Regions from separate parts of the Bradyrhizobium sp. ERR14 genome, predicted to be linked through region 1. Evidence: predicted binding sites of a transcription regulator. Region 1 holds the regulator's gene; each other region holds the start of a gene.

The links. Region 1 encodes LexA, which represses DNA repair genes until DNA is damaged. Its sites were predicted from a motif close to TGTTCNNNNTGTGTTCNG; they were not measured.
Region 2: the regulator LexA is predicted to act here: its motif matches at 1,990-2,007, upstream of ruvC (crossover junction endodeoxyribonuclease RuvC).
Region 3: the regulator LexA is predicted to act here: its motif matches at 1,962-1,979, upstream of GGD62_RS24510 (DNA recombination protein RmuC).
Region 4: the regulator LexA is predicted to act here: its motif matches at 3,138-3,155, upstream of GGD62_RS19030 (ImuA family protein).

What each region holds. Positions count from the first base shown of each region.
Region 1 covers NZ_JACIHD010000001.1:1,039,349-1,044,169, reverse strand. Annotated here, with positions in the region: gene GGD62_RS05165 (GAF domain-containing protein) at 1-394, opposite strand, end outside; gene GGD62_RS05160 (hypothetical protein) at 613-1,047, opposite strand; gene lexA (transcriptional repressor LexA) at 1,576-2,277, opposite strand; gene glp (gephyrin-like molybdotransferase Glp) at 2,453-3,664, opposite strand; gene GGD62_RS05145 (hypothetical protein) at 3,892-4,098, opposite strand; gene GGD62_RS05140 (HAD family phosphatase) at 4,269-4,821, opposite strand, start outside.
Region 2 covers NZ_JACIHD010000011.1:36,298-41,118, reverse strand. Annotated here, with positions in the region: gene ruvB (Holliday junction branch migration DNA helicase RuvB) at 1-665, opposite strand, end outside; gene ruvA (Holliday junction branch migration protein RuvA) at 817-1,434, opposite strand; gene ruvC (crossover junction endodeoxyribonuclease RuvC) at 1,431-1,958, opposite strand; gene GGD62_RS26640 (YebC/PmpR family DNA-binding transcriptional regulator) at 2,189-2,935, opposite strand; gene GGD62_RS26635 (methyl-accepting chemotaxis protein) at 3,146-4,821, shown strand, end outside.
Region 3 covers NZ_JACIHD010000009.1:120,377-125,197, reverse strand. Annotated here, with positions in the region: gene truA (tRNA pseudouridine(38-40) synthase TruA) at 1-172, opposite strand, end outside; gene fmt (methionyl-tRNA formyltransferase) at 179-1,114, opposite strand; gene def (peptide deformylase) at 1,315-1,839, opposite strand; gene GGD62_RS24510 (DNA recombination protein RmuC) at 2,010-3,206, shown strand; gene GGD62_RS24505 (AmpG family muropeptide MFS transporter) at 3,407-4,771, shown strand.
Region 4 covers NZ_JACIHD010000006.1:157,810-162,630, forward strand. Annotated here, with positions in the region: gene GGD62_RS19020 (error-prone DNA polymerase) at 1-795, opposite strand, end outside; gene GGD62_RS19025 (DNA polymerase Y family protein) at 792-2,387, opposite strand; gene GGD62_RS19030 (ImuA family protein) at 2,284-3,072, opposite strand; gene GGD62_RS19035 (putative DNA modification/repair radical SAM protein) at 3,236-4,471, shown strand; gene GGD62_RS19040 (UdgX family uracil-DNA binding protein) at 4,471-4,821, shown strand, end outside.

The DNA of each region.
Region 1 (4,821 bases):
AGCCGTCGACGAGGCCCATCTCGTGGGAGAGATCAGGATCGTTGTGCCAGAGCTCGATCGCGCCGACATGCGCCTCGTCGTCGCCGCAGAACAGCACCATCACGGCTTGCAGGAATTCGCCTGCGAACACCGGCACCGCCACGCCGCAGGTGAGGCCGGCCGCGACGGCCTGATCGATCCGCTTGAAATAGGAGTTGGCGAATTTCGTGAGGATGACGGGATGGCCGCAGGCCCAGGCCTTGCCTGGAAGCCCCTCGTCATATCCGAAGTGCAGCTCTTCGCTGACGGCCTTGAACGCGGACAGCCCTTCATCGTAGAGGCCGCCGCCGAATTCCAGCCGCATGCGCGTCCGGTCAGGCACCCAGAGTTCAACGACGCGAATGAAGGTTTTCATCGAGCGTGTCCGCCGCCTCAAACCACGACAGCATCGGTCATTTGGCTGCGGAGCGGACGTTCAAAATTCAGGCAGCACGGCTCAAACTTCGTGCGGCGACGAGGCGAGGCGGCGGCGCTCGCCGATCGAATTTCATGAAACAAAAACCCACCGGGCTCGCCGGCCTCGGCCGGCGACGGCATTTCAATCCTGGCCCTCGGCTTATCGGGCGGAGGGCGTCAGCCGATCGGCAGTCGTGTGACCGTCGGGCGACTGTCGGCGATGATCTGCGGCTTGTGCTCGCGCTCGCCGATCGGCTGGGTCACCGGCAGTTGCAGCACGGTTGCGCGCTGGCCTTCGACCAGTTGCGTCACCAGCACGGATTTGCCGTCCGGGAATTCGATCGCGTCATGATGGCGATCGGGAATGTGCGGATCGATCTTGCCGAACTTGCCGACGCGGGAGTTGACGGTGCGCGTCCAGATCCAGCGGTTGTCGTAACGGACGTCGTCGGCGAAGGCGAGCTCCGTCCCCGGCAGCAGGCAGACCGCGACGGAGAGATCGGCTTCGGAGGCGAAGCCGCGCGTCGAGGTGCCGCGGAATGTTGTCGTAACGATCGTCTCGCCGACTTCTGCGGGGCGCGTCGCGACGGCATGCAGGCTGTAGTCACACATCGGGTGCTCCTCAATGCAGAGATAGCGACCCGCACCTCTTTCGGAGGCGCAGGCCCCTACCAGAGTGGAAGCACGTGACGGTCTGCTCGGTTGTAGGCAAATCTGCGGCTGGGATCCGCGAGCCCCGATCACATTATCTTTTCCATCTTTTCCGAATTTGTTAGGAACAAAGTCGGCTTCCGTGCATTTGGCAGCCGCGTCTCGACAACCGCGCGTGTCAACGACCGGCGGAGTGATGCGATTGCGCGGCAACGCGATGCTGGTGATGCGATCAGCGTTGCTGCGGCTGCACTCAAACGAGCTGCGCATTTGGGCCGTCCCCCCTCGAACTCGAAAGGCCGCGAAGCGATGTTGCGTCGCGCGGCCTGCCGAGGATGTCGCGAAAGGAGGAGGGGCCGGACAATCTGTGCGATACCAGAAAGACTATCCAGCCGGAGCGGACCGTTATCCGCTCCAATCTCTGATCGGCGAGGCCGATCGAAGGCGCGCGCGAGGCGCTAAAGACTTCAGTATCGAGTACTTCCGGTATCAGTACTTGCGGTAAAGCCCGATCAGCTTGCCCTGAATCTTCACGCGGTTCGGCGGCAGGATGCGCACCTCATAAGCGGCATTGGCGGGCTCCAGCGCGATCGAGGCGCCGCGGCGGCGGAAGCGCTTGAGCGTGGCTTCCTCGTCGTCGATCAGTGCCACCACGATGTCGCCGGTATCGGCGCTCTCGTTGCGCTGGATCAGCGCCATGTCGCCGTCGAGGATGCCGGCCTCGACCATGGAATCACCGCGCACTTCGAGCGCGTAATGCTCGCCGGAGCCGAGCATGTCGGGCGGCACGCTGATCGTGTGGCTGCGGGTCTGCAAAGCCTCGATCGGAGTACCGGCCGCGATGCGGCCCATCACGGGCACCGCAACGGGTCGCTCGCCCTCGTCCGCGGACGGGCTGGAGCTCGCGCGTAGCTTGCCGAGATTGCCCTCGATGACGCTTGGCGTGAAGCCGCGTCGGTTGCCGGCGGCAGCCTGGAGCTCCGGCAGCTTGATCACTTCAATGGCCCGGGCGCGGTTGGGCAGGCGGCGGATGAAGCCGCGCTCCTCGAGCGCGGTGATCAGGCGATGGATGCCTGACTTCGAGCGCAGGTCGAGCGCATCCTTCATCTCGTCGAAGGACGGCGGCACGCCGCTTTCCTTCAAGCGCTCGCTGATGAACCGCAGAAGCTCGTATTGTTTGCGCGTTAACATCTCGAACAAAGTCCCCCGGTTGATGTCGTTCGATTCCGAGACGATGAGTTCAGCGATAAGCGGCTACATCTCGAAACAAATCATGAACGGACACTATATGTTCGATATGTGTTCCGCAACTGCTTAATTTACCGTGAACAGAACGAAACTCACGGAATGCGTGTGGCGGCGCAGTTCAGACGGGGAGCCGCAGCACCTCGCAGGGGCTGCCGGCCTCGGCCTTCAGCGCAAACGGTGCGCGCACGAGAAGTACCTGTGCTGCAGCAAGATTCGCAAGCAGAGAGGAGTCCTGATGGCTGACGGGAAGGGCGACGAGCGCGCCATCGTCGCGCTTTTCCAGGCGCGCGCGCAGATAATCCTCGCGCTGGTCGTTGGCGCCGAGATCGCGGCCCAGCACGACGCGCTCGCGATGATGATGAATCACGGAACGGCCTGATAGCGCGCGAATCAGCGGCACCATGAACAGGAAGGCGCAGACGTAGGACGACACGGGATTGCCGGGCAGGCCGATGACGCCCATCGCCCCTAACCGCCCGTGCATCATCGGCTTGCCGGGCCGCATCGCGATCTTCCAGAACGCCATCGCGATGCCTTCGTCCTTGAGCGCCTGCTGGACCAGATCGTGGTCGCCGACCGATGCGCCTCCGGTCGTGACCAGGATGTCGGCGCCGCTTTCACGCGCGCGGCGGATGCCGGCGGTGGTGGCCTCCAGCGTATCGGCGGCGACACCGAGGTCGATGGTCTCGGCGCCTTCGCTGCGGGCGAGCGCGTGCAGGGCATAGCCGTTGGAATAGACGATCTGGCCGTGCCCGGGCGTTGAGCCCGGCATCACCAGTTCGTCGCCGGTGGCGAGAATCGCGACCTTCGGACGGCGGCAAACGGCGAGTTGCGGGTGGTTCATTCCGGCGGCGAGGGCGAGATCGCGCTCCGTCAGACGGGTTCCCTTGCGCAGGAGAACGTCGCCCTCGCGGAAATCGACGCCGGCGGGGCGGATGTGCCGACCCACGATCGCGGCTTCCTTGATCGTTATGTGCTTGCCTTCGGCGATCGTGTCCTCCTGGATCACGACCGCATCCGCGCCGTCCGGAACGACGCCGCCGGTGAAGATCCGTACGGCTTCGCCGGCGCCGACCTTTCCCGTGAACGGACGGCCCGCTGCGACCTCACCGATCATCGTCAGCCTGGAATCCATTGTTGCCGCATCGGCCGCGCGCACGGCATAGCCGTCCATCGCCGACATCGCCTGGGGCGGCTGGGTGCGCCGCGCAGCGACGTCCTGCGCGAGCACGCGATGGTAGGCTTCGTCGAGTGAAACCATCTCTGCAGGCAGCGGCTCTGCACCCGCCAGCACCGTAGCAAGGGCGTCGGAAACCGGCATCAAGGCCACGGCGAAACTCCTGCTCGGCACGTTCGGATGAAATGTTCCGACAGTCTTCTAGCCGAGCGCGGGGGCAGAGGCAAAATGGCGGAGCGGGCAGGATTTATCCTGCCGCATCCGGCCCAGAATGGAAGGCAGGCTCAGGCTTGGCGTGGCATGATCCAGAGAACGAGACCGATCGGCAGGAGGGTGGCCATGGCGAGGACGAGAATGACGAGCGCCACGGCCAGCATCGCTCAACTCCCGCTCGGCCGGTCCGGCCCGGCGTCCAGCGCGACGTCGGGAGCCTTCGGCCCTTGATCCTTGTCGGGCAGCGGATCGGCCTGGGATTTCAGGTCGGCGGCCTTGCTGATCAGCTTGGCGGAAAGGTCCGAATCCGAGGTGGTTCTTGCGAATTCGAGCAGGAGAGAGGCTTGCTTGGTGAGATAGGTTTTGCCCAGCACGTGCATAAGTCCGGTGTAGAAGTCCCAACGGACTCAAGAGTCCGTAAGGGGCCATTCCGTTCCCGGAACTCCGTACAAAAATACACAAAGCGCTCTGGTTCCTCATTTTGGGCAAAAATTGGTTCCGGAAGACTTGTGCGACGTTGGCGTCTCCCGCTGCGCGGAGATCGTCAGATGCCCAATGCCGTCAAGGCGTTCCCGACGTCGCGCGGCGACGTCACATGCACCGCTGTCAGTCCGCGCGACCGCGCGCCTTCAACATTCTCGGCGAGATCGTCGAAGAAAACGATACGTCCTGCGGGCACGCCGATGGCGGCGACGACATGGTCGAAGGCTTCCGCATCCGGTTTGCGCAGGCCGATGCTGGACGACAGATATAGCGCGCGGAAATGGCCGAGCAGTTCGCCGTATTCCTTCGAGAAATAGTCGACATGCGGCCGGTTGGTGTTGGAGAAGGCGTAGAGCGGCATCTGCTTCGCCGCGCGCGGCAGCAGCTCGGCGATGTCAGGCATCTCGCCGGCGAAGATCGCGTTCCAGCCTTCCAGGAACTGGGCGTCCGAAATGCCGATGCCGAGCGAAGCACGCAGCGAGGCGAAATAGTCCTCGTCGCTGATCTTGCCGACCTCGTGCAGCCGGTAAGCCTCATCACGCACATAGCGCGCGACGATGGCCTCGGGCTGGCAGCCGGCATGTCCCGCCCAGCAGGCGATCGCCTTGGAGAAG
Region 2 (4,821 bases), on a different contig from region 1:
CGGCGGAGCAGGCGGCCGGCGATACGCGGCGTGCCGCGGGCGCGGCGGGCGATTTCGTTGGCGCCATCCGCGCTCATGCCGACATTGAGCACGCGCGCGCCGCGGCTGACGATGCTTTCGAGCTCCTCGATCGTGTAGAAATTGAGCCGCACCGGAATGCCGAAACGATCGCGCAAGGGATTGGTGAGCAGGCCGGCGCGCGTGGTGGCGCCGACGAGGGTGAATTTCGACAGCTCGATCTTCACCGAGCGCGCCGCCGGGCCCTCGCCGATGATGAGGTCGAGCTGAAAGTCCTCCATCGCGGGATAGAGCACCTCTTCCACCGCCGGGCTCAGACGATGGATCTCGTCGATGAAGAGCACGTCGCGCTCTTCGAGATTGGTGAGGAGGGCTGCAAGATCACCGGCCTTGGCGATCACCGGCCCTGACGTCGCGCGAAAGCCGACGCCCAGCTCCTTGGCCACGATCTGCGCCAGCGTGGTCTTGCCGAGGCCGGGCGGGCCGACGAACAGCACGTGATCCAGCGCCTCGCCGCGCTTGCGCGCCGCCTCGATGAAGATCGAGAGATTCTTGCGCGCCTGCTGCTGGCCGACGAAATCGGACAGCGATTGCGGACGCAGCGCGGTGTCGCCGACATCGTCGCTGCGGCGCTCGGGCGAGACCATGCGGGAGGCTTTGGGATCGCTCACCTGGCGAACTCCCCGTAGGGTGGGCAAAGGCACTCTTCGTGCCGTGCCCACGATATCTCTCCGATCGCCCTAAGAGTGGTGGGCACGCTGCGCTTTGCCCACCCTACGAGACTGACCATTGCCGCGCTCACTTCGCCAATTCCTTCAGGCCGAGGCGAATGAGCTGCGCCGTCTCGGCGCTCTCACCCGCGCTGCGCGATGCGGATGCAATGGCGGCGGCCGCTTGCGGCTGACCATAGCCGAGATTGACCAGCGCGGAGATCGCGTCTGCGACGGGCCGCGGCGCCCGCTGGTCGTCGACAGCGCCGGCAAGATGCACCACTGCCGGATCGACATTGGCGAAGGCCGGCGCCTTGTCCTTCAACTCGGTGACGATGCGTTCGGCGACCTTGGGACCAACGCCGGGCGTGCGCGCCACCGCGGCCTTGTCGCGCAGCGCAATAGCATTGGCGAGATCGGCCGGCGCCAGCGTGCCGAGCACGGCGAGCGCGACCTTGGCGCCGACGCCCTGCACGGTCTGGAGCAGGCGAAACCATTCACGCTCCTGGTCGGTGCGGAAGCCGAACAGTTTGATCTGGTCCTCGCGGACATAGGTCTCGATCGACAGCACGGCAGCTTCGCCCGGCTTGGGCAGATGCTGCAACGTGCGCGTCGAGCAATGCACCTGATAGCCGACGCCGCCGACGTCAAGAATCACGAAATCCTCGCCGTAGGAATCGATCAGGCCCTTGAGCTTGCCGATCATAACCCCGCCACCTTCAGCCGCAGCGCGGTGCTCTGGCGGTGATGGGCGTGGGTGATGGCGATGGCGAGCGCGTCGGCGGCGTCGGCGGACGGCGGCTCGGCCTTGGGCAGCAATATCTTCAGCATCATCGCGATCTGTTGCTTGTCGGCATGGCCGGCGCCGACCACGGTTTTCTTGACCTGGTTCGGCGCGTATTCGGCGACCGAGATGCCGAACATTGCGGGCGCCAGCATGGCGACGCCGCGGGCCTGGCCGAGCTTCAGTGTCGCAACGCCGTCCTTATTGACGAAGGTCTGCTCGACCGCGGCTTCCATCGGCTGATGGTTCGAGAGCACGGCCGCGAGCCCTTCATGGATCGCGAGCAGCCGGCGCGCCAGCGGCAAATCGTCCGGCGGTTCCACCGAACCGCAGGCGACGTAGATCAGGCGATTGCCCTCAGCCTCGATCACGCCCCAGCCGGTGCGGCGGAGGCCAGGGTCGATGCCGATGATGCGAACGGGGCCACGAATCGGGAGCGCAGTCATGGGGCCAGTGATAGCGGCTGGCTGCCGTGGGGGAAACAGAAACAGAACGGAAGTAACAGGGGAAGTGGGGGCGTTAGTGAGCCGCACCGTCCACCACAGACTCCGGCGTCATACCCCGCGAAGGCGGGCTATCCAGTACGCCGCGGCTTCTCCGTATTCCCATTGCTGTCTCTGGGATACTGGGTTGCCCGGTCAAGCCGGGCGATGACAGCGGAATGCGGAGCTGGTGATCACCCGCCCATCTTCGCCACCAGCGCGTCCGACACCTCGAAATTGGCGTAGACGTGCTGGACGTCGTCGTGCTCGTTGAGCAGGTCCATCAACTTGAGCAGCTTCTCGCCGGTCTCGTCGTCGACCGCGACCGTGTTTTGCGGCTTCCAGATCAGCGCGGCCTTGCGCGGCTCGCCGAACTTGGCTTCCAGCGCCTTGGCGACGTCGCGATAGCCTTCGGTCGAGGCGTAGATCTCGTGACCGGCTTCGCCGGAGACGACATCGTCGGCGCCGGCCTCGATCGCGGCATCGAGCACGGCGTCGTCGGAAGCGACGCTGCGGTCGTATTCGATGATTCCGGTGCGATCGAACATGAAGGACACCGAACCGGTTTCGCCGAGATTGCCGCCCGATTTGGTGAAAAAGGAGCGGATGTCGGAGGCGGCGCGGTTGCGGTTGTCGGTCAGCGCCTCGACGATGACGGCAACGCCGCCGGGGCCATAACCCTCGTAGCGGATCTCGTCATAGTTCTCGCCGTCGCTGCCGAGTGCCTTCTTGATGGCGCGCTCGATATTGTCCTTCGGCATGTTCTCCTGCCGCGCGGCGATCACGGCGGCGCGCAGGCGGGGGTTCATGTTGGGGTCGGGCGTGCCCAGCTTGGCCGCGACGGTGATTTCCCGCGCCAGCTTGCCGAACAGCTTCGACTTCTGGGCATCCTGCCGCCCCTTGCGGTGCATGATGTTCTTGAATTGGGAATGTCCGGCCATGCGTGGTCTCTCGGGGATCTCTTGGAATCGTACGCCAATGAGGGTGGGAAACGCGGCCTTATAGGCCGCCAACCCACCGGAATGAAAGGGTCTCGGATACTTTAAGGTAACACCGTACAGGCCCCTGCCCAGAGATGAGGCATCGTTAACCCTGACTTCATTCCAGCCTGCGAAAATAACCTCCGAGCGTCCCCCGACAAGAGAGACCTGATGGCATTCGGACTATTTCGGAAGCGTCTGCCGGATATGGCCGCGCCCGTGGCAGCCGCAGAGGCCGCACCGCCGGTGGCCCAGTCCGAGCCCGCCCCGGCCGAAGGTGATTCGGCGCGGGAAATCCTGGAATTGCTGGAACTCGAGCTCGGCGCGATGATCCGCCAGCTCGAGCGCGCCGCCAATTCGGTGGCGGGCGGCGCCGAAGCGACCGCATCGACGCTTGCCGCCATCCGCGACCGCACCGACGCCCTGACCGGCCGGACCAATGCCGCGCAATCGACCGCCTCCACCTTCGCCCATGCCGCGGACAAGTTCACCCAGTCCGCGCTAGGGATCGGGGCGCAGGTTCGCGAGGCCGGCAAGCTCGCCGACGAGGCCAGCGCCGCGGCGCAGGAAGCCCGTGCCAATGTCGATCGCCTGCGCGAATCCTCCGCCGCCATCGGCAATGTCGTCAATCTGATCGCACAGATCGCGCGGCAGACGACGCTGCTCGCGCTCAACTCGACGATCGAGGCCGCACGCGCGGGCGCTGCGGGAAAAGGCTTTGCGGTCGTCGCAACCGAGGTCAAGGCCCTCGCGGTGCAGACGCAAGGGGCGACGGAAGAGATTACGAAGAAGATCGACGCGCTGCAGCGCGACGCCGCCGGCTCCGCCGATGCCGTGCACCGTATTTCGCAGGCGATCGAGGCGATCCGCCCGGTCTTCGAAACCGTCAATGGCGCGGTCGCCGAACAGAACGCCACGACCAGCGAAGTCTCCGGCAACGCCGCGAGCGCCTCGGAGTTCATCGTCTCGGTCGGCGAGAGCGCAGCCGAGATCGATGCCGCGACCAAGGCGGCCGAGAGCCATGGCGAGAACGTCGCCAGTGCCGGCAAAGCCGTCACCACCTTCGCACAGAAGCTGAAATCGCGCTGCGCCGTGCTGCTCCGCCAGAGCGAGCATGACGACCGCCGCAAGACCGAACGGCTGCCCTGCCATCTGAAGCTCGAAACCGCGCGCGGCGTGATGCCGGTCTATGAAATCTCGATGGACGGCGTGCTGATCGGCGGCGCGGATGCGGGCCGGCTTGCACCGCAAGCGATGATCGAAGGCACCCTCGAAGCCGTCGGCGCCTGCCGCCTGCGCGTGATCGAGCAATCCAAGGCCGGGGCCCGCGCGCAATTCGTCGGTCCCAATGCCGAGCTCAGCGAAAAGATCGAGGACAGGCTCTGGGCGATCCACGAAGAGAACACGGAGTTCGTCACCCGCGCCATGGAAGCGGGCAACGCGCTGACCAAGATCTTCGAGCAGGCCCTTGCCCGCGGCGAAGTTGGGATCGACGACCTGTTCGACACTGACTACGCCGAAATTGCCGGAACCAATCCGCAGCAATACCGCACGAAATATCTCGACTGGGCCGACCGCGCGCTGCCGCCGTTCCAGGAGGTCTTTCTGGCCAAGGACCAGCGCATGGCGTTCTGCGCCATGGTCGACCGCAACGGCTTCCTGCCGGTGCACAACAAGATCTACTCGCACTCGCAGCGACCGGGCGACGTCGCCTGGAACACAGCCAATAGTCGCAACCGCAGGATATTCAACGATCCGGCGGGGTTGGCGGCCGCACGCAACCTGCGCTCGTACCTGGTGCAGAGCTATGCGCGCGACATGGGCAACGGGAATACGGTGATGATGCG
Region 3 (4,821 bases), on a different contig from region 1:
GCGCGTGCACGCCGGCATCGGTGCGGCCGGCGCCGTGCACCCGCAAATCCGCGCCGGTCATCGCCTTCACGGCCGCCTCCAGCGCGCCCTGCACCGAGGGCAGCGTGTCCTGGATCTGCCAGCCGAAAAACGGCGCGCCGTCATATTCGATGGTGAGCTTGTAGCGGGGCATCGCTGATTAGTTGAACCTCGCTCCCGCCTTCAACGGCACGCCGCGCAGGAAGTCCGCGGCCTGCATCCGGCCCTTGCCCTCGCGCTGGAGCTCGATGATGCGGATGGCGCCCTCGCCGCAGGCGATGGTGAGCTTGTCATCGAGCACTTCGCCCGGCGCGCCCGACCCCTTTGCCAATTCACACCGCAGGATCTTGACGCGCGCATTCTCGCTGACGCCGGCAAGCTCGGCCCATGCGCCGGGAAACGGCGACAGGCCGTGGATGTGGCGCAGCACCGCGCGCGCCGGCCCCGTCCAGTCGATCCGCGCCTCGGCCTTGTCGATCTTGGCGGCGTAGGTGACGCCGTCCTCGCTCTGCTTCTTGAGCTGGAGCCCATCGCGGGCGAGTGCGGCCATCGCGCGCACCATGAGATCGGCGCCGAGGCGGGAGAGACGATCGTGCAAATCGAGTGCAGTCATATTGTCGGTGATCGCGAGCCGCTCGGCCATGGCGACATCGCCGGTGTCGAGGCCGACATCCATCCTCATCACCATCGCGCCGCTCTCGGCATCATCAGCCATGATCGCACGGTTGATCGGCGCTGCGCCGCGCCAGCGCGGCAGCAGCGAGGCGTGCAGATTGTAGCAGCCGAGTTTTGGCGCATCGAGGATCGCCTGCGGCAGGATCATGCCGTAGGCGACGACCACGGCGGCATCGGCGTCGAACGCGCTGAACTCGTCGAGCGCTTCCTGGGTCTTCAGCGTCTTCGGCGTCAGCACGGGAATGCCGAGCTTTCGCGCAGCTTCTTCGACCGGGGTCGGCTGCAATTGCAGGCCGCGCCGCCCGCCGGGCTTCGGCGCGCGGGTGTAGACGGCGACGATCTTATGGCCGTGCGCGACCAGCTCGAGCAGCGTCGGCACGGAGAAATCGGGCGTGCCCATGAAGATCAGGCGGAGGGGCATGACAAGGACTCGATGCGTTCCCTCCCCACAAGGGGGGAGGGCTAGGGAGAGGGGTGCCACACGACGCGCTCTTTCGGGACAAGCGTTCGCGGCACGCACTCGATTCAGATGACGGATAGACTTCCGCCTGGGCTACCCCTCTCCCCCGCCCTCCCCCCTTGTGGGGAGGGAGCACAGGGGAATGCGGGCAGCACCAAAACTCACTCCGCGCGCTTGGCGGCTTTCTCGAACTTCTTCATGACGCGGTCGCGCTTGAGCTTCGACAGATAGTCGACGAACAGGACACCGTTGAGGTGGTCGATCTCGTGCTGGATGCAGGTGGCATAGAGGCCTTCGGCGTCCTCCTCGTGCACCTTGCCGTCGAGATCGGTGAAGCGGACGCGCACCTTCGCAGGGCGCTCGACCTCCTCGTAATATTCGGGGATCGAGAGGCAGCCTTCCTCGTAGACCGACAGCTCCTCGGACGAGGCGATGATCTCGGGATTGATGAAGACGCGCGGAAGCGGCGTGGTCTCGCCGTTCTCGTCGCGCTTGGCGAGGTCCATGGTGATCAGCCGCAGCGGCTGCGCGATCTGGATCGCGGCGAGGCCAATGCCGGGCGCGTCGTACATGGTCTCGAACATGTCGTCGGCAAGCTTGCGGATCTCCGAGGTGACCTTCTCGATCGGCTTGGAGACCAGACGCAGCTGCCTGTCGGGCAGGATGATGATTTCTCTGAGGGCCATGGCCGCGATTTAAGCCCCGCGCCGGGTGCGGTCAATGCGGCCGGGAACCCCGTTAACTCTCCGCTAACCATAAAACTTCGCTTTTCATTAACCATGAAAATTAGGGGACCATTAACCGTCAACGTTCCCTCTTCGTTCGCTGGAGCCAGCGAATCGGCTAGAAGGGCGGCATGAACGAGATCATTTTCATGTTGGGCGACTGGCCGGTGCGCACGATCGATGCGCTGATCGGCTTCGGCGCGCTCGTCCTCATCCTCCTGGTGGTCATCGCCGTCGTGATCGCCCGCTCGGGCCGACGCGGCGCGGAACTCGCGATGGCGCACGCGATCCGGGCCGACGAGCTCGAGGAGCGCCTCAGCGAGGTGCTGCGCGCCCAGAGCGAATCCTCAGGGCGGGTCGACGCCATGACCCAGGCGCTGGCGGGACGCCAGGCCGAGATGGCGCGCGCGGTCAACGAGCGGCTGGATTCGGTGACCCATCGCGTCGGCCAGTCGATGGAACATTCGACCCGCAACACCATGGAGAGCCTGCGCGCACTGCACGAGCGGCTCGGCATCATCGACAGCGCCCACAAGAACCTCACCGATCTCACCACCCAGGTCACGACCCTGCGCGACGTGCTCGCCAACAAGCAGTCGCGCGGCGCCTTCGGCCAGGCGCGGATGGAGGCGATCGTCCAGGACGGTCTGCCGAAGGGCGCCTACGAGTTCCAGTTCACGCTCTCGACGGGAAAGCGGCCGGACTGCGTCGTGTTCCTGCCCGACCAGCGCCCGCTCTGCATCGACGCGAAATTTCCGCTGGAGGCGATGACGGCGCTGCACGACGCCCGCACCGACGAGGAGCGGCGCGTCGCCACGCAGCGGCTGCGCGGCGACGTGATGAAGCATGTCAGCGACATCGCGGAAAAATATCTCGTCACCGGCGAGACCCAGGAGATGGCGCTGATGTTCGTGCCGTCGGAATCGGTCTACGCCGAGATCCACGACGGTTTCGACGACGTGATCCAGAAGGCCTATCGCGCCCGCGTGGTGCTGGTGTCGCCCTCGCTCTTGATGCTCGCGATCCAGGTGATGCAGCAGATCATGAAGGACGCGCGCATGCGCGATGCCGCCGACCAGATTCAGACTGAAGTGATCAAGCTCGGCGACGATCTGGGACGCCTCAGGGATCGCGTGGTCAAATTGCAGAAACACTTTTCCGATGCGAACGAGGACGTCCGCCAGATCCTGATCTCCGCCGACAAGATCGAGAAGCGTGCCGGAAGGATTGAGGAGCTCGATTTCAGCAAGAGCGATGCGGAAGGGCCGCGGCTGGTGGCGACGGGCGCAAGTGAGCTGTTCCCGCGGAAGCTCCAGGCGGGGGAGTGACATCTTCACCTCTCCCCGCTTGCAGGGCGAGGTCGGATCGCCTCGGCGATGCAAAGCATCGTCCGGTGCGATCCGGGTGAGGGGGTACGGGTCCCTCCGCGACTTCATCCGCGGAGAGAGGCCCCTCACCCCGCCCTCTCCCCGTAAGAACGGGGAGAGGGAGACGAGGCATCACGGCCAGAATCTGCTAACACCGTCCCATGACCGCTCCCGACGCGACCTCCCCCGCCGCGACCTCCGCTCCCGCCGCCTCCTGGCGCGATAGCCTTGCCGTTTACCTGCAGCCGCGGGTGCTGATCGTGCTGTTTCTCGGCTTCTCTTCCGGCCTGCCGCTGGCGTTGTCGGGCTCGACGCTGCTGGTGTGGATGCGCGAGGCCGGGGTCGATCTGAAGACGATCGGGCTGTTCGCGCTGGTCGGCACGCCCTACACGCTGAAATTCTTGTGGGCCCCGCTGGTGGATGCGCTGCACGTGCCGCTGTTCACCCGGGCGTTCGGGCGGCGGCGCGGCTGGCTGGTGTTTTCGCAACTACTGCTGATCGTCGCGATCCTGCTGCTGGCGATGACCGACCCGGCCAGCTCGCCGTTCTACGTCGCGCTGGGCGCGCTGCTGGTGGCGACGACGTCGTCGACGCAGGACATCGTGGTCGACGCCTTCCGCGTCGAGAGCCTGCCGGAGAGCGAGCAGGCCGCCGGCATGGCGGCTTACGTTGCGGCCTACCGCATCGGAATGCTGGTCTCGACCGCGGGCGCGCTGTTCATCGTCTCGGGCTTCGAAGGCACCGGCATAGCCCGCACCTCGGCGTGGATGTGGGGCTACGTGGTGATGGCCGCGATGGTGCTGATCGGCACGATCACCGCGCTGGTGGCGACCGAGCCGGCGCAATCCGCACAGGCGGAAGCTGCGACACAAACCGAGACCGCATTTGCACGTGTGTTGAGCGCGGCGATCGGCGCGTTCTCCGAATTCCTGTCGCGCAAGGACGCACTCGCCGCGCTCGCCTTCGTCGTGCTGTTCAAGTTCACCGATGCCTTCTCGGGCACGATGACGGCGCCGTTCGTGATCGACCTCGGCTTCACCCGCAACGATTATGCGGCGATCGTGAAGGGCGTCGGCCTCGCCGCCACCCTGATCGGCGGGTTTGCCGGCGGCTTCGTCGCGCGGCGTTATTCGCTCGCGACCAGCCTCTGGATCGGCGGCGTGGTGCAGGCGCTGGCCAATTTGTCCTTTGCCTGGCTCGCAATGGTCGGCACCAATCAATGGGCGCTGGCACTCGCGATCTGCGCCGAGAACTTCACCAGCGCGATCGGCACCGTGATCTTCGTCGCCTACCTCTCCGCGCTGTGCCAGAACCCGCTGCACACGGCGACGCAATATGCGCTGCTCACCGCGCTCGCGGCGGTGGGGCGGACCTATCTGTCGTCGAGTGCGGGCTATGTCGCGGAGACGACGGGCTGGCCGCTGTTCTTCGTGATCTGCGTGCTGGTGGCGATTCCGAGCCTGCTGCTGCTCGCCTGGTTGCAGAAGCGCGGGCATTTTGAGGCGCTGGGGCCAGTCAGGGTGTGATGGTCTCGTAGTTTGAAGGTCTCGTAGGGTGGGCAAAGGCGCGACGCGCC
Region 4 (4,821 bases), on a different contig from region 1:
CGAGAAGTCGATCTTCCCCGCAAAACGCATGGTCTCCGCGATCGCCTCGGGGATATCGCGGAACAGCCGCGCCATCTCCCTGGGCGTCTTCAGAAACCGCTCGGCATTGGCTTCCAGCTTCCGTCCGACTGCCTCGATCGTGGTCTTTTCCCGGATACAGGTCAGCACGTCCTGAAGCGGACGGCGGCCGGGATCGTGATAAAGCACCTCGTTGGTCGCGAGCAGCGGCACTTTTGCTTCGGCGGCGAGGTCATCGAGCCGTGCCAGGCGGCGCCGGTCGTCGCCGCGATAGATCAGGCTCGCGGCCAGCCACACGCCTTCGGCGCGGCTCGCCTTTAGTTTTGCAAGCACATCCAGCGCCTGCGCCGGCTCGAAGCGATGCGGCAACGTCAGGACCAGGAGCTGGCCTTCCGAGAATTCCAGGAGATCGGCGAAGGTGAGACGGCACTCGCCCTTCTCGATCCGCGTGGTGTCGTCGCCGCGCTTGCCTTTGGTCAGGAGCTGGCACAGCCGGCCATAGGCGGCGCGGTCGCGCGGGTAGACAAAAATGTCGGGCGTGCCGTCGATGAAGACGATGCGCGCACCGATCAGCAGTTTCGGCTTGTGCAACACCTTGTCATTGTCGAGCTCATTCCAGGCCCGCACCACGCCGGCGAGCGTGTTGTGGTCGGCGATTCCGATCGCGGGAATGCCGAGCTTGCTCGCCTGATGCACATAGGCTCGCGGATCCGAGCCGCCGCGCAGAAAGGAGAAGTTCGTGGTGATGCCGATCTCGGCATAGGCGGGGCTATTCATGCGAAAAGACCGTGCACATACCAGCCGGGAGAAGCAGGCTCGCCGTCGCCGTCGAACACCTCCCCCTCGTAAAGTCCATCGCGAAAAATCCAGAAGCGCAGGCCCTCGGCGTCCTCGATGCGAAAGTAATCCCGCGTCAGCTGCTTGCCGTCCTGCCGCCACCATTCCATCGCGATACGCTCGGGTCCTTCCACCCGCACCACGGCATGCAGCGCGCGGCGCCAGGTGAACTGATGCGGCGGACCATCCGGCACGGCCGCGAACGGCACCTTGATCGGCTCCGGCTTGTCGAACAGCCTTAAGGGACGCAGCGGCGGCTCGCTTTCGGTCCGTGCCGGCCATTCGGCCTGCATGGCGGCGGCGAGATGATGCTGCGCCGGCGCGGCCATCACAGCGCATTCGGGGATATGGGTATCCTCAGGCAGGTGCACGACGACGCGCTTTCCGCCGATGCGCGCGGCGATGCGGTCGATCAGCGCGGCAAGCTCGTCATTGTCGTGGACATGGGCGTCGAGATCGCGCTGCTCCTGCACCACGATCTCGGTGCGGCTCGCCGACAGCCGCACCATGTCGAAGCCGAAGCCGGGATCCAGCGGATCGGCCAGCGCATCGAGACGCTCGCGGAACAGCCGGTCGATCACCGCGCTTCGCGTCACCGGACGTCCGGTCTCGACCATGATCGCGCGCACCACGCCGTCGGTGCGGAAGAACGCGGCTTCCAGCCGGCGCGCGCCCTTGCCCTGCTTCTCCATCGACGCGATCAGCGTATCGGCGAGCCGCGACAGCGTCATTGCGATCATGGTGTCGGTCGCGATCGGCTCGGCGAAACGCTTCTCAACGATGTAATCGGGCAACGGCTTACGCGGGTTGATTGGCGCATCGCCCTGCCCTAGCGCATGTGCGAGCAAGGTTGAGAACCGCGCCCCGAACCGCGCCGTGATCTCGCTCGGCGAGCGCGCGGCGACGTCGCCGATGGTCTTGAGGCCGGCGCGGCGCAGACCGGTGGTGATGGCCTCGTCCGCACCGAGCGCGGACACCGGAAACCGGCTGATCGCCCTCGCCTCTTCGCCATCGGCAACGATGGTGCCCGTGGCCTGCCGCGTCAGCGTGCGCGCGCAGACCGAGGTGCCGGCGATTGCCGCGCTGACGGCAAAGCCTTGTCGGCCGAGCGCACGAACCAGCGCTTGCAGCAGCGCAGCCTCGCCGCCGAACAGATGCGCACAGCCGGTGATGTCGAGGAACAGCCCATGCGGCGGGTCGAGCGCGACCAGCGGCGTGAAGCGGTCGCACCAGTCGGCGATGTCGCTAAGCGTCTTCGCATCGGCCGCGACATCGGCATCGAACACTTTCAGGTCCGGGCACATCGCCCGCGCATTGGCCAGCGGCTGACCGATGTACAGGCCGAGGCGCTCGGCAGCCTCGTCCAGCGCATGGATCACCAGCGCATTGTTGTCCTTGATGACGACGATGCTCGGCTCATTATTGGTTTTACCCAGCCCGGCGCTGTTGAAGAACCGCTGGATCCGGTCGATGGGCAGGCGCGGCAGCCACAGGCTGAGAATACGTCGACGGTTCACTGAACTGGCACTCATCACAATTCCATTCCATGATCCACCGGCCGCAGGGGCCATGACGATTACGCAAGAGTTCGGCATCGAAACGCGGCGCGCCCCATGCGTCCCACACCGATCCCGGCGGCGAATGCGCCGCGCGCAGCATCCACCGTGTCTCCGCGGTCGAAGGCAGCGGCTGCGCCGCCATCCGCAGCATCAGGCCGGTGACGCCGGAGCCTTGCGCGGCCAGCGTCAGCTTGCGGCTCGCCACGAGATCGAACTGCCTGGTCTCGCCCCAGAGCTCGAGCACGACGGCGCCGAGCGCATCGCAAGCGAGCGCATCGGCCGAGGTACGCAGCGCGCTCTCGACATCGGCGGCGCGCACCATCACCACGCGGCGCGGATCGAGGCCGAGCTCGGCGAGCCCGCTCATCGACAGCGCGCCTGCCTCTATCTCCAAGAAATCCTGCCGTACCCACAGCAACGGCCGCTGCGCCGAGACGCGCCCGGCAAGCCCCATGACGAAGCCGGTCGCGGCCGTCCCCTGCCGTCCCTCACAAAACACCTCGTGGATCGCCGCGCGCGCGAGCCCGCCCTTCAGCGCGTTGTCGGCTTCGCTATGACCGAGTGCGACGCGATCGTGCGGATGCACGACCGTTGCCGTCTCGATACGCTCGATCTGGCCGCGCAAGGTCGCAAGCGCGCTTTGACGTGCGCCGCTCATGCTCGCCGCTCCTTCAGAGGTGATTGCCGATGGCTCTCAAAAAGAGAACCAGCGGCTGGCTCATTTGTTCATGATATGTTCTAATATAAAGCTAACGGCGCGTAGAGAGTCAATCGAATTGGCGCGCAAGCGGATTCATGAGCTGAATCAAAGGGATTCCAAGATGGACGTACAACGCAAGCTGGAAATCCTGGCTGACGCCGCCAAATACGACGCGTCCTGCGCCTCCAGCGGCACCGAGAAGCGGGATTCCAGCGACGGCAAGGGCATGGGCTCGACCGCGCCCGGCATGGGCATCTGCCATTCCTACGCGCCGGATGGACGCTGCATCTCGCTGCTCAAGGTGCTGCTGACCAACGCCTGCAATTACGATTGCCTCTATTGCGTCAACCGCGCCTCCTCGAACGTGCCGCGCGCCCGCTTCACCGTCGACGAATTGGTCAAGCTCACGCTCGACTTCTACCGTCGCAACTACATCGAGGGCCTGTTTCTCTCCTCCGGCATCATCCGCAGCCCCGACTACACCATGGAGCAGGTGGTGAGCGTCGCGCGAAAGCTGCGCGAGGAGCACCACTTCCGCGGCTATATCCATCTCAAGACCATTCCCGAGGCCGACGATGCGCTGATCGCGGAAGCCGGCAAATATGCCGACCGTCTCTCCATCAACATCGAGATGCCCGAGGAGACGAGCCTGCAGCAATTCGCGCCGGAGAAGGACGTGCGCGCGATCCGCCGCACCATGGGCCGGCTGCGGCTGAAGCTCGACGAGGCCGAGGAAGGCCGCAGTGCGAAGACCAGGGCGAAGCCGCAGCGCTTCGCGCCGGCGGGCCAAAGCACGCAGATGATCGTCGGCGCTGATGCTGCCTCCGACCACACCATTCTCCACACCAGCGCCAATCTCTACGGCGCCTACCGCCTGCGGCGCGTCTACTACTCCGCCTTCAGCCCGATCCCCGACGCCAGCCGCGCCTTGCCTCTGGTGCAGCCGCCGCTGCTGCGCGAGCACCGGCTCTACCAGGCCGACTGGCTGATGCGGTTCTACGGTTTCGATGTCGGCGAGATCGTCGACGACAGCGCGATGCTGCCGCTCGACATCGATCCAAAACTCGCCTGGGCGCTGCGCCATCGCGACCGCTTCCCGCTCGACGTCAACCGCGCCAGCCGCGAGGAGCTGCTGCGCGTGCCGGGCTTCGGCACCAAAACGGTCGAGCGCATCATTACGACGCGGCGCACCACCACGATCCGTCTCTCCGATCTCGCGCGGCTGCACGTGCCCAAGCACAAGGCCCTGCCATTCATCGTCCTCAGCGATCACCGCCCCTCGCCGCATCGTCTCGATGCCGCCGGGCTGATCGAGCGCTTCAAGCCGAAAGCAACACAATTGGGATTTGGCTTCTGATGCAGTACATCACCCTCGACAACGAAACCGATTTCGACGGCTGGCGCAAAGCCGCGCGCAGCCTCGTGCTTCATCATGTGCAGCCGACCGATGTCAGCTGGACCGTGCGGGGCGGCGAAGCCGATTTGTTCGCGCCGCAAGCGCCGTCTCCGATCCTCGAGGTGAACGACGGCACCTTCAATGTCTCCGCAAAATTTGTCGAACTCGCCCAGGCCGCAATCCTGCACCGCGATATCAAGCGCTTTGCGATCCTCTATCGGCTGCTGTTTCGGCTGAAGGACAACCACGACCTCATCGAGGTCGCGACCGACCCTGATGTCGCGCAGGTCACGGCGATGGCGCGAGCGGTC